2 regions of the Wansuia hejianensis genome follow, and region 2 is predicted to be linked to the other one. Evidence: a T-box and tRNA genes for the amino acid it is inferred to sense, from the RefSeq annotation. Region 2 holds a T-box; the other holds one or more tRNA genes.
The links. The T-box of region 2 lies ahead of proS (proline--tRNA ligase). A T-box ahead of a tRNA ligase gene usually reads a tRNA of that ligase, here a tRNA-Pro.

Region 1 (6,497 bases), 1.1 Mb from region 2:
CCTTCGGGGCTTTCATAGTAAAATGGGTTGAGATTTTGCAACCTCAACCCTTTGTTTACGCTTACAAGCTTCAATTAAATTACATGCCGTATTTCTTATTGAATTTCTCAATACGTCCACGGGCTGCAGCAGCTTTCTGCTGTCCGGTATAGAACGGATGGCATTTGGAACAAATTTCCACATGAATATCCTGCTTTGTTGAACCGGTCTTAAATGTGTTACCGCAGTTGCATGTAACTGTTGCTTCATAATACTCCGGATGGATTCCCTCTTTCATTGCTTTCACCTCTTCCATATCATTTATCTCTTGCTATATCATCTATAGTTTGCCTGATTCGTTGGCTGTGCGTTCTTTCAAACAATCCAACAGCTTAGCAATTATATCATATCCCCCTGATAATTGCAAGTAATTAAATGATTTTTTGTTTTCTCAGTACCTGAACCAGTTCAGCGTTATTGCGGCTGCGCGCAAACATGTTCAGGATATTTTCTGCCGCCTCGTCGGACTTCATACCGTTCAGTGCTCGCCGCATGCTGCTGACGGCTTCCTGCTCCTCTGTTGTCAGCAGCAGGTCTTCTCGCCTGGTCCCGGACTTCACAATGTCAATAGCGGGGAAGACCCGTTTTTCCTGAAGCTTACGATCCAGGACCAGTTCCATATTGCCGGTTCCCTTGAATTCTTCATAGACCACATCGTCCATCTTGCTTCCCGTATCCACAAGCGCCGTTGCCAGAATCGTCAGGCTTCCGCCTTCACGCATATTCCGGGCCGCGCCGAAGAAACGCTTCGGCATATGGAGGGCCGCCGGGTCCAGACCACCGGAGAGTGTTCTTCCGCTGGGCGGCACCACCTGGTTATAGGCTCGCGCCAGACGGGTAATGCTGTCAATAAAAATCACTACGTCCCTTTTGTTCTCTACCAGGCGCTTTGCACGTTCAATAACCATCTCAGACACCCTCTTGTGGTGCTCCGGCAGTTCATCAAAGGTAGAGTAGATCACTTCCACATTTGGCCCCTGCACCGTCTCCTTTATATCGGTCACTTCCTCCGGCCGCTCGTCAATCAGCAGGATCATAAGATGCATCTCCGGATTGTTGCGCAGGATTGATTTGGCTGCGTCCTTCAGAAGTGTGGTTTTTCCAGCTTTCGGAGGCGATACGATCATCCCCCTCTGCCCCTTACCGATGGGGCTGACCAGATCTACGATCCTCATGGCCAGACTTCCGCCGGGCCTCTCCAGATGAATTCTGTGATCCGGAAAGATCGGCGTCATATCTTCAAAATTAAAACGTTTTGAGCTCTCATGAGGGCTCATCCCATTGATATTCTTAACATATAATAAGGCTGAAAACTTCTCATTCTGTGATTTAACCCTGGTATTTCCCTTCAGCACGTCACCGGTCTTCAGTCCAAACCTGCGGATCTGGGAAGGGGATACATATACATCATTGTCACCGGGCAGGAAATTGTCTGAACGGATAAACCCATATCCGTCCGCCAGCACTTCCAGGATCCCGCAGACCTCCTGGCCGCTGTCCAATGCCTGGAAATCTGATTTCGGATGCTCTTCACCGTCATTTACCGGACGGCCTTTCCCTCCGTCTGCCCGTTCAGATCTGTCTGGCTTTTCCTCTGTTTCCGGGTCTGGTCTCTCTGGCTTTTCCGTCTTCTCCTTTTCATCTTCCTGCAGCATCCGCTCTACCAGCTGTTCCTTGCGCAGGGTTGAAATCCCCTTCAGACCTCTGGCCTTAGCGACCTGCCTCAGTTCACTTAATGGCAAAGACTCATATTTTTCTTTCATCATGGTTCTATTCCTCACATCTTTCTATTGTTCACAACGGGGATTTTTGAGATTGACTGACAAGTGTCAATAGACGGGATAATACGTCTGTGTATAGATGGCAAAATCCACAATATGCCAAAACACTATATATAGTATAGCAAAAGGGGGTATAAAACTCAACTATTTTTTTTCGACAGAATTTATCCATCTTCGTGCCCCTGCAGCCTCTTTTTCTTCATTATAAATACAACTGATAACGGACAGGGACTGATTTAGCACTTCTCATGCTGTGCCGGCTGAGTATTAAAACAGGGCCGCTGCAAAACAGAAACCACCGGCAGGCAAATAATTCCGCATTCCGTCCGGAAAAACTAGCCCTCGTGGAACAATCATTTTGCAGTGGCCCATTCCTCTGCGGCTAACAGGACTTGAACCTGCATGGTTTCCCAACGGGACCTAAACCCGCCGCGTCTGCCAATTCCGCCATAGCCGCGTATATAAAACAGATGATGACTTCTGCCCTCACGAATCCCATTCCTAAGAGTAAAAGTCATCATCCATTCTTCGTGAAGCATCGGGGATTCGAACCCCGGACAACTTGATTAAAAGTCAAGTGCTCTACCACCTGAGCTAATGCTCCGTAAGTGACTGGGCTAGCTGGATTCGAACCAGCGTATGCAGCAGTCAAAGTGCTGTGCCTTACCGCTTGGCGATAGCCCAATGTTTCGCCATCACGGCAGGGTGGATAAAGGGATTCGAACCCTTGGCCTCCAGAGCCACAATCTGGCGCGCTAACCAACTGCGCTATACCCACCATATTCATGTGCCGAGTTCTTCCGGCGGAAGAAATACATCTGCACTGAGAGTGAATGGATTACCTTTCACCCTATCCGCTTATAAGCGAAAACGTGCTTGAAGGGATTCGAACCCCCGACCCACGGCTTAGAAGGCCGTTGCTCTATCCAACTGAGCTACAAACACGTAGTACCTTACGGTACAAAGCAGGTGATGGGAATCGAACCCACGTATCCAGCTTGGAAGGCTGGTGTTCTACCATTGAACTACACCTGCACGCATGCCCAATACGGGCTGTCAGTCGGGGTGACAGGATTCGAACCTGCGACCTCCTGGTCCCAAACCAGGCGCTCTAGCCAAGCTGAGCCACACCCCGAAAGGTCACAGAATCCGCTATCTGCACTGGTTTTGGGCAAACCAGCGCTTAACGCAAGTTATAGTATATTATATAAACCACAACTTGTCAATACTTTTTTTCTGTAAACTGCGCGCCGCAAATCAGGTCCCTAATCCAGCTGTCCGATGGCATAATGAGCCTCATGATCCCTGTCTATATTGATGACCAGATATGTAGGTTTCCTGCCGATCTGGCGCGGATAACAGAGGGAACCGGGATTGAGCAATGTCAGGTTATCCTCGGTATCGATCAGAGGCCTGTGCGTGTGGCCGAAAATTGCGATCTGCACATTCCGGCTGGCCGCTTCATCCCGAATCCGCTCCGTTCCCAGAGACACTCCATAAGAATGCCCATGAGTGATAAATACCCGGTAATCATCCAGTGTCAGCAAAATCTCTCTGTTCAGGTCAGTTCCCCAGTCATTATTCCCCGCAACCATATAGCAGGGACAATCCGCCAGCCTGCGGATATATTCCTCCTGCCCCTCAATATCCCCACAGTGTACAAGAGCATCAACAGCCCCGGTCTTATCCAGAACCCTCTTAATCTGTTCCGCATGTCCATGAGTATCGCTTACAACCAAAACTTTCATCCCTGCATCCTCTCCGACAATTCCTTTTTCATCGCCATTAAGGCATTTCCCCGATGGCTGACTGCGTTTTTCTCCGCAGGAGTCAGCTCTGCCGTCGTTCTGCTCATATCCGGCAGATAGAAAATAGGATCGTATCCGAATCCGTTGGCCCCCCGTTCCTCATAGCCGATCTTCCCCTCTATAACTCCACGGGTCGTAAGTACCTCCCCGTCCGGAAGCACTGCTGCGATGGCACAGACAAAACGGGCCGTCCTTTTTTCGGGAGGGACACCGTCCAGGCGGGCAATCAGATTGGCGTTTTTAATCCTGTAGGAAGTATCCTCGCCCATGTAGCGCGCTGAATATATGCCCGGTTCTCCATTCAGCCAGTCTATCTCCAGACCTGAATCATCCGCCAGCACTACCGCCTTTTCCCTTTCGCCCAGGGCGCCGGCAACCGCTCTCGCTTTTATGACCGCATTCTCCTCAAATGAGGTGCCGTCCTCCACAATGTCTGTGTCTATTCCTGCCTCTTTCATTGACAGGACCTGCGCGGGAAGGTCTGCGAGGATCTCCCGGACTTCTTTCATCTTTCCGGCATTTCCGGTAGCAAAAATTATCTGGTACATATTACTCTTTATCCTCCGTATTATACACGATTTGGGGTAGGTTGACAATTTCTACTGGATTTTTTCTGTTCTTTTTGGCGGCTTTGGTCCCGGATACTGGTAAAAATAAGTTTTCAGCATTCCGTTGTAGATTTTTCTGTTCTTGGCCGCCTGCCTGCCTATACAGCGCTGGGCATCCTCAAAATTGGTGATGAGATACAGCGACCAGGTATCTAACTGCGAAAAACGTTCTCCCAGGGTACGGTATATTTCGGGGAGCGCCGATTTTTCCTCCAGCCGTTCTCCATAAGGGGGATTTGTCACTATAAATCCATATTTTCCGGAATGCGACAATTCTGATACTGCCCTCTGCTGAAAATGTATCATTTGCTCCACGCCGGCCAGCCTGGCATTTTCTCTGGCTGCTTTGATGATCTCACCGTCGATATCATACCCCTGAATATCAGTTGCCACCGAAAGATCCACCTGTTCCCTTGCCTCTTCCAGGGCATCACGCCAGCACTTCTCTGGAACCAGTTCTCTCCACTGCTGTGCCAGAAATGTCCGGTTCATGCCGGGGGCTATGACTGCTGCCATCATCGCTGCTTCTATAACGAAGGTCCCGCTGCCGCAAAAAGGGTCCACCAGAATACGTTCCCTCTTCCAGGGCGTTAGCATCAGAAGAGCAGCCGCCAGCGTCTCTGTGATCGGTGCCTTGGCCGTCAGCTGTCGGTATCCTCTCTTATGCAGAGAAACCCCCGTCGTGTCCAGGCCAATTACCGCCTGATCTTTCAAAAAAGATACCCGGATCGGATAGCTGGCCCCGTCCTCCGGAAACCATTCCACACGATAGTGTTCCTTTAGCCGCTCCACAATGGCCTTTTTCATGACAGACTGAATATCTGAAGGGCTGAACAGCTTGCTTTTAATAGAATTAGCCTTCGCAACCCAAAATTTCCCGTCTTTGGGGATATAATTCTCCCAGGGCAGGGCGCGCGTTTGCTCAAACAGCTCTTCAAAGCTCTCCGCCTGAAACTGTCCCACCTTCAGAAGCACCCTCTCCGTAGTCCTCAGGAAGATGTTGGCATAGGCAATTGCCTCCGCGTCTCCCAGGAATGTTACCTTTCCGTCCTCCACCGAACTTATCTCATAACCCAGATCCAGAATCTCCCGTTTCATCACCGACTCCAGGCCAAAGTGGCAGGGAGCGATCAACTCATATATGTCCATATTGCTCCTTATGGCCGCAGTTCCCTAAGCACTGTGCCTTCAAATGTTTTGACAAGAAACTTCCCATCCTCCAGAATCCCATAGCTGGGAGGATTCCCCTCCTTGGGCAGCGACACTGAGCCAGGATTGAAGAATACTCTCTTCCCCTGCCTGTCCGCCCGCGGCACATGGGTGTGGCCGTAAATAAAAACGTCTGATTCCATCAGCGGAGGAAGATTCTTTTCATTGTAAATATGCCCATGGCTCAGATAGTAAGTCCGGCCGCACTCAGAAATCAAGGCATAATCTGCCAGTATCGGAAATTGAAGAACCATCTGATCTACCTCTGCATCGCAATTACCCCGGATACAGAGCAGCTTTTCTCTGCTGCCATTCAGCATTGCCGCAACCTCTTTAGGACTGTATTCTTCCGGAAGATCGTTGCGGGGTCCATGATAAAGAATATCTCCCAGCAGCAATAGCCGGTCAGCCTGTTCCCTTTCATATGCTCTCAGCATCTTGCCGCAGTATAAAGCAGAGCCGTGAATATCGGAAGCTATCATATACTTCATGAATCTATCCTCCCTGCTAAAATATCTTTTGTTTTTCGATTTTTTTATCATAACATACCTTACAGAACAGCGCAAGCTGTTCCCCGCCCCGGCAGAGACATGACGTCACAGCCTGGTTGCTGTTCACTTGTCAGGCGATCACAAAATTACGCCCTCTGTAGGCCCGGATCCCTCCGATTACACTTTTCACCTGATAACCTCTCTCAGCAAGCTGTTTCCCCATTGCCAGGCTTGACGCTCCGCGCTCGCAATAGAGCAGCAGTACCTTGCGCCTGGAATATTGAATTTTTTCTTCCGCATCGTCATAAGGTATATTCACCGCACCTCTGATATGTCCAGAGGTAAATTCCTCTTCGGAACGTAAATCTATTATTACTACGTCAGGCCTCCCCACGTAGAAATCAATCATATCCGCCGATATCGGCTCCAGACCTGTCACACATATCCCTTCTTCTCTTTTTTATTAATATATGCAGCCCCTCTTCGGAACGTTTTGACAGAAAAAAAGGGACGCCGCAGCGCCCCTTTTCCTACCGTACAGTATTTTACTGTTTAGTATCT
Region 2 (6,497 bases):
CAACCGAATTGCGCAGGCGCTGATTCGGCAGGCGGGAGGATATGTTGCGGCGCCCAGCGCTAATACATCCGGAAGGCCCAGCCCGACGCTGGCTGTCCATGTGCAGGAGGATCTGGAAGACCGGATAGATATGATCATAGACGGCGGACAGGTCGACATCGGTCTGGAATCTACCATTGTAGATTTTACTGAAGACCCTCCGGTGGTTCTGCGGCCGGGCTATCTGAACCGCTCCATGCTGGAAGAGGTGCTGGGAGAAGTGAGGATAGATCCCGGCATACTGTCAGCGGACAGCAGGGTCCGTCCGAAGGCTCCGGGAATGCGGTATAAGCATTATGCCCCGAAAGCGGATCTGGCGGTTGTGGAGGGGCCGGAGCAGGATGTCCCCGGGAAGATCAGAGAGCTCGTTCATGAGAAAATAGACGCTGGTTATAAGACTGGCGTTATTTGCACGTCCGAGACCAGAGGGGAATATCCGGAGGGAATCATATACAGTATTGGGTGCAGAGCCGAGGAAGAGAGCATCGCGCGCCATTTATATGAGGTTTTGCGCAGATTTGATGAAGACGGCGTAGAATATATATATTCAGAATCTTTTTACACACCTCGGATGGGACAGGCGATCATGAATCGCCTTCTGAAGGCGGCAGGACATGAGATAGTCGAGATACAGTGAGGTGACCGGCGTGAAAAAATACGACAAATTAATATTCGTGGATTCTGATGATACGGACAGAGCTCCGATGGCATCAGCGATCATGCAGAAAAAATATCTGTTGTCACCGCTGAAGGTCTGCTCCAGGGGTCTTGTGGTCCTTTTCCCAGAGCCGGTTAACCAGAAGGCGGAAGCAGTTCTGGTCAGCAACGGGCTGACGGCAAAAGAGCATGCGGCTACCCAGCTGTCCCAGGAAGATATCAGCGGGAAGGTGCTGCTTCTGACGATGGAAGAAGCACAGAAGGAAAAAATCCGGACAGGCTATACAAACGCGCTGAACGTGTATACGATTGCGGAATATACAGGAGTGAGTGAGGATGTGGCCCCGTTGTACGGAGCGCCGCTGTCCGCTTATGGAAAGTGCTATGAAACCCTGGAAGCTCTGATCAACAGGCTGGTGATACAATTAAATGAGGAGGAACTGAAAAAATGATCGGTTTGGGATGTGACCACGGCGGTTACGAGTTAATGCAGGAAGTGAAAAAGCATCTGGATAAGAGAGGGATCCCATATCAGGATTTTGGATGTTACAGCAGGGATTCGGTGGATTATCCGGATTATGCGCGGCAGGTAGGGCATGCGGTACAGGAGGGAAGCTGCGAAAAGGGCATCCTGATCTGCGGAACGGGAATCGGCATCTCCATCACGGCCAATAAAATGCCAGGAATCCGTGCCGCACTGTGCAGCGACTGTTTTTCTGCAGAAGCGACACGGCTGCATAACGATGCGAATATTCTGGCCATGGGCGGACGCGTGGTAGGAGCCGGCCTGGCGCTGAAGATAGTGGATACCTTTCTTGACACTCCTTTTTCAGAGGAAGAACGTCATAAGAGAAGAATTTATAAAATTGAACATCCGGAAACATAATATAAGACAAAAGAAGAAGGAGAGCATCATTATGGCAAAGACAATTATTATGGACCACCCGTTAATCCAGCACAAGATCGGAATCATCCGCCGGGAAGATACTAGTTCAAAGGAATTCCGGGAGATGATCGGAGAGGTGGCCATGCTGATGTGTTATGAGGCCGCCAGAGAGCTTCCTCTGGAGGATGTGGAAATTACCACTCCAATCTGCCAGACCACCGTCAAGAAGTTGGTAGGCAAGAAAATGGCGGTAGTGCCTATTCTGCGCGCCGGCCTGGGAATGGTTGAAGGTATGCTGACGATCATACCGGCCGCCAAAGTAGGCCACATTGGTTTGTACCGTGATCCGGAAACGCTGGAGCCAGTGGAGTATTACTGCAAGCTTCCTTCTGATATAGCCAGCCGCGAGGTGTTCGTGACAGATCCCATGCTGGCAACCGGCGGTTCTGCCACGGCCGCTATTACCATGCTGAAGGAAAAGGGGGCCAAGAAGATTCATTTCATGTGTATCATAGCGGCTCCTGAGGGTATTAAGAAAATGCATGAGATGCATCCGGACGTGGATCTGTTCATTGGGGCGCTGGACGACCATCTGAACGATCACGGATATATTGTGCCGGGACTGGGTGACGCGGGAGACCGCATTTTCGGAACGAAATAGGCAGGTACCGTTATGAATGATAAGCGCAAAGACTATATAACCTGGGACGAATACTTTATGGCTGTTGCAAAGCTGGCCGGAATGAGGTCGAAAGATCCGAATTCACAGGTGGGGGCCTGTATTGTCAGCGCTGACAACAAAATACTTTCCATGGGATATAACGGATTTCCTATGGGCTGCTCGGATGATGAATTTCCCTGGGGAAGGGACGATGAAGACCCGCTGAAGACGAAATACGTCTACGTAACCCACAGTGAGCTGAACGCGATCCTGAATTACCGGGGAGGAAGCCTGGAGGGGGCAAAGCTCTATGTATCCCTGTTTCCATGCAACGAGTGCGCAAAGGCCATCATCCAGGCGGGAATCAAAACGGTAATCTATGACAGCGATAAATACGACGGGACTCCGGCGGTAATGGCTTCTAAAATGATGTTCCAGGCAGCGGGGGTGCAGTTCAAGAAATATACGCCGACGGACCGGAAAATTGAAATTACGGTATGAGGGGGTAATTTACCGGAAGTTCTAAGCGGAGTGAACATATTGGGCCGGCCTGATCGAATCTGGATCAGGCCGGCCCTGTGTCTGTGAAACAACGCTCTGCTATTTCCGCTTATTAATACGCTCTTCCCCAGTATACCATCTTTTTAGCAGGTTTCCCGCAGCAGACACAGACGTCGCTTAACTGCTCCTGCTCAAATGGAATACACCGCGAGGTGGCGGCAAAATCTTCCTTAATCTTGTCCTCACACTCCCGGCAGCCGCACCACATGGCGCGTATGAAACCTGGACGCTGATTAACGGTTTTGTCAAATTCCTCATAAGTAGTCACATCGTAGGTATGAGAATTCCTGTGAGCGAGAGCTTTATTGTACAGATTCGCCTGAATTTCCTCAAGCAGCTCTGCGGCTTTGGCTGGAATCTCGTTTATAGAGACTATATATTTCTCGCGGGTATCCCGGCGGACCAGGACAGCCTGGCCGTTTTCGATATCCTTTGGCCCGAGCTCCACGCGTACGGGAATGCCGCGCATTTCCTGTTCTGAGAATTTCCAGCCGGGGCTTTTTTCTGAATCATCCAGTTTTACGCGGATATCTGCGGCTTTCAGAGCTTCTCTGATTTCAAGGGCCTTGTCCATAACTCCCGCAGCGTCCTGGCGGATGGGAATAACCATGACCTGGGTGGGGGCGATTCTGGGCGGAAGAACCAGGCCGCTGTTGTCGCCGTGCACCATGATCAGGGCGCCAATCATGCGGGTGGTCATGCCCCAGGAGGTCTGGTGTACATATTTCAGAGTGTTATCCTTGTCGGCGTATTGAATGTCAAAAGCCTTTGCAAAACCGTCGCCGAAGTTGTGGCTGGTGCCGGACTGGAGTGCCTTGCCGTCGTGCATCAGGGATTCGATGGTGTATGTTGCCTCAGCGCCGGCAAATTTTTCCTTATCAGTCTTCCGGCCTTTGATGACCGGTATCGCAAGCACCTCCTCGCAGAAATCCGCATATACGTTCAGCATCTGGATGGTGCGCGCCTCAGCTTCTTCTGCTGTAGCGTGCGCGGTGTGACCTTCCTGCCAGAGAAATTCCCGTGAACGGAGGAAGGGGCGGGTAGTCTTTTCCCATCTCACGACAGAGCACCACTGATTATATATCTTCGGCAGATCCCTGTGAGAGTGGACATCCCTGGAATAGAGGTCACAGAAAAGGGTTTCAGAGGTGGGACGTACACACATGCGCTCCTGAAGTGGTTCCAGTCCGCCGTGGGTGACCCAGGCAACCTCGGGAGCAAAACCTTCTACATGATCCTTTTCCTTCTCCAGAAGGCTTTCAGGAATAAACATGGGCAGATATACGTTCTCCACGCCTGTTTCTTTAAAGCGGCGGTCCAATTCATGCTGAATGTTTTCCCAGATGGCGTAGCCGGCCGGTTTGATTACCATGCAGCCCTTTACGCTGGTATAGCCTACAAGCTCTGCTTTTGTGACCACATCCGTATACCACTGGGCGAAATCGTCTTCCATGGATGTGATGGCTTCTACTAATTTTTTGTCCTTTGCCATAATGGTTCTCCTTCTCTTTTTTTGATCTCCTATAAAGATACAAAGAGTCCGGCTTGCCGGACTCGCGCGCCGGAGCGCGGTCGCCTTAGCGGCCATATTTCTTTAGCGTGGAATGCGCATCCCCCGGTGGGTTTTTATTTCATAGGAAGAACTTCCTATGAAATAAAAAAATGCCCGTCCCCAGACAGGGACCGACAATTAATTCGGTGGTACCACCCTCATTAGCCGTCTGATACAGAAGGCTCACTCGTTTATCGCCTTAACGCGGCGGCACGTCCTGCTTCTCGCAGGCAGCTCCAGGGGCCGGTTCCATATCTTCCAAACGAAAGCCTTGCACCGGATGGCTTTCTCTCTGAGGATCTTCTGACATGTACTATTCCCTATCAACGCTCTGTTATTGTTAATTCCGTTTCATTCTAAGATAAATTGCAGGATTTGTCAAGATTCTAAAATCTTCTTGCCCATAGACATATACGTAAAAATCCCCTCTGCCAGCACTGTCCCATTCTGATCTTCAACAGAAACCTCATAGACCAGAATTCTTTTGCCATGTTTCAGCTCGCGGGCCTTTCCGTAAAGACAGGTGACATCCAGGCCGGCTCTCAGATAGTGAAGGTTGCCGTCCAGAGTTGTAACCTGATAACCATAGGAGCTGGCAGCAGCCCCGCCCACTACGTCGGCCATGGTGGCAAGGCACCCTCCATGGACAGAGCCGATGGGATTCAGATGATCTTTTGTGACAGGCATTTCAGCCCGGGCAGATCCTTCGCCTAGCTGTGTGATATGAAGACCTATATAATTGGCAAAAGCATTCAGATGATTCCGGTGTTCTTTTAACCTTTCAAAATCCATACCAGTCGTTATCCTCCGTTTCGTCCTCTCGGTAAGTGATGAAGCCTAAACTGCTGCATATCCAGTTAATATAGTATGTCCTTTGGGGGAAATTGTCAATATGCTGTAGTATGCGTTGGAGGTGTAAAAGATAGGTGGAGTTGACATTCATAGTGCAATTATGGTCTTGATTTTAATTGGTCGGTGAGGGGGGAGGTGTTTGGGATACCCCGTCTCCTGTCTGCCTTTCTGGTGATCGAAAACGCCTCACCCAGGATCTCCGAAAGTGTCGCTGGTATTGTTTCAGACAATCATTATTGACTAATTGTGGTCAATTGGCGCCAGTATTTCTTTCTTGTATTCCGGAATCTACCGTCTAAGACCATTAGGGTTCCCGCCTTAGGTCTCCCGCTGCTTTTCGTTCAGGTATCCATACATCTAACCACAAAACCATAATAGGGCTGTGAATGGTAATCTGGTGAAATTGTTCCTTTGACAGCCGGAAGAGATATGTTACAATAGTAGCGGACAGTAATGAACAAGAAATGAAGGAGACGAAAGCGTTGAGGATAAAATTGCCTGCTACTGTAAAAGCAATCCTGGACAGCCTTCATGCCGCCGGCTTTGAAGCATATGCGGTAGGGGGCTGTATCCGGGACAGCATACTGGGAAGGCGGCCGGATGACTGGGATATTACCACGTCAGCCCGCCCGGAACAGGTGAAGGAGATTTTTAACAGGACTGTGGATACGGGTATTGCTCATGGGACGGTAACGGTTCTGGTTGGCAGTAAGCCTCATGAAGTGACTACCTACCGGATAGATGGGGAATACAGAGATGCCAGGCATCCGGAGGAGGTGACCTTCACGGCCAGTCTTCCAGAGGATTTGAAACGGAGGGATTTTACGATCAATGCCATGGCATATAATGAGGAAGATGGTCTGGTGGATCTGTACGGAGGCATAGACGACCTTCAGAGAAAAGTGATCCGCTGTGTGGGGGACCCCATGGAACGGTTTTCGGAGGATGCTCTGAGGATACTACGGGCGGTCCGCTTTTCAGCACAGCTGAGCTTTGGAATTGACAGAGATACGGTGGCAGGCATCATCCGTCTGGCTCCGACTCTCGAAAAAATCAGCGCGGAGAGGATCTGTGCTGAGCTCATGAAGCTGATTACCTCTGATCATCCGGATTATCTGAAAGTGGCTTATGAAGCGGGAATAACAAGAATTATTCTGCCAGAATTTGATGAAATGATGAGGACTCCGCAGAATAATCCGCACCACTGCTATACTGTGGGAGAGCACACATTGAAAAGCATGTGCGCTGTGGAGGCGGACAAGACGCTTCGGCTGACCATGCTGCTCCAT

Region 1: it has a tRNA-Pro gene. The T-box ahead of proS (proline--tRNA ligase) is inferred to sense a tRNA for this amino acid. The anticodon was not compared.

What each region holds. Positions count from the first base shown of each region.
Region 1 is NZ_CP060635.1:3,583,865-3,590,361, reverse strand. Features, by position in the region: gene rpmE (50S ribosomal protein L31) at 80-277, opposite strand; gene rho (transcription termination factor Rho) at 411-1,802, opposite strand; tRNA gene H9Q79_RS16440 (tRNA-Leu) at 2,198-2,277, opposite strand; tRNA gene H9Q79_RS16435 (tRNA-Lys) at 2,352-2,424, opposite strand; tRNA gene H9Q79_RS16430 (tRNA-Gln) at 2,433-2,504, opposite strand; tRNA gene H9Q79_RS16425 (tRNA-His) at 2,525-2,598, opposite strand; tRNA gene H9Q79_RS16420 (tRNA-Arg) at 2,692-2,765, opposite strand; tRNA gene H9Q79_RS16415 (tRNA-Gly) at 2,785-2,855, opposite strand; tRNA gene H9Q79_RS16410 (tRNA-Pro) at 2,881-2,955, opposite strand; gene H9Q79_RS16405 (metallophosphoesterase family protein) at 3,086-3,568, opposite strand; gene H9Q79_RS16400 (XTP/dITP diphosphatase) at 3,565-4,176, opposite strand; gene H9Q79_RS16395 (THUMP domain-containing class I SAM-dependent RNA methyltransferase) at 4,228-5,385, opposite strand; gene yfcE (phosphodiesterase) at 5,394-5,936, opposite strand; gene H9Q79_RS16385 (rhodanese-like domain-containing protein) at 6,067-6,375, opposite strand; gene H9Q79_RS16380 (hypothetical protein) at 6,489-6,497, opposite strand, start outside.
Region 2 is NZ_CP060635.1:2,444,992-2,451,488, reverse strand. Features, by position in the region: gene H9Q79_RS11365 (L-threonylcarbamoyladenylate synthase) at 1-676, shown strand, start outside; gene H9Q79_RS11360 (arsenate reductase/protein-tyrosine-phosphatase family protein) at 687-1,148, shown strand; gene rpiB (ribose 5-phosphate isomerase B) at 1,145-1,582, shown strand; gene upp (uracil phosphoribosyltransferase) at 1,614-2,243, shown strand; gene H9Q79_RS11345 (deoxycytidylate deaminase) at 2,256-2,744, shown strand; gene proS (proline--tRNA ligase) at 2,857-4,296, opposite strand; T-box leader at 4,480-4,692, opposite strand; gene H9Q79_RS11335 (PaaI family thioesterase) at 4,735-5,148, opposite strand; gene H9Q79_RS11330 (CCA tRNA nucleotidyltransferase) at 5,691-6,497, shown strand, end outside.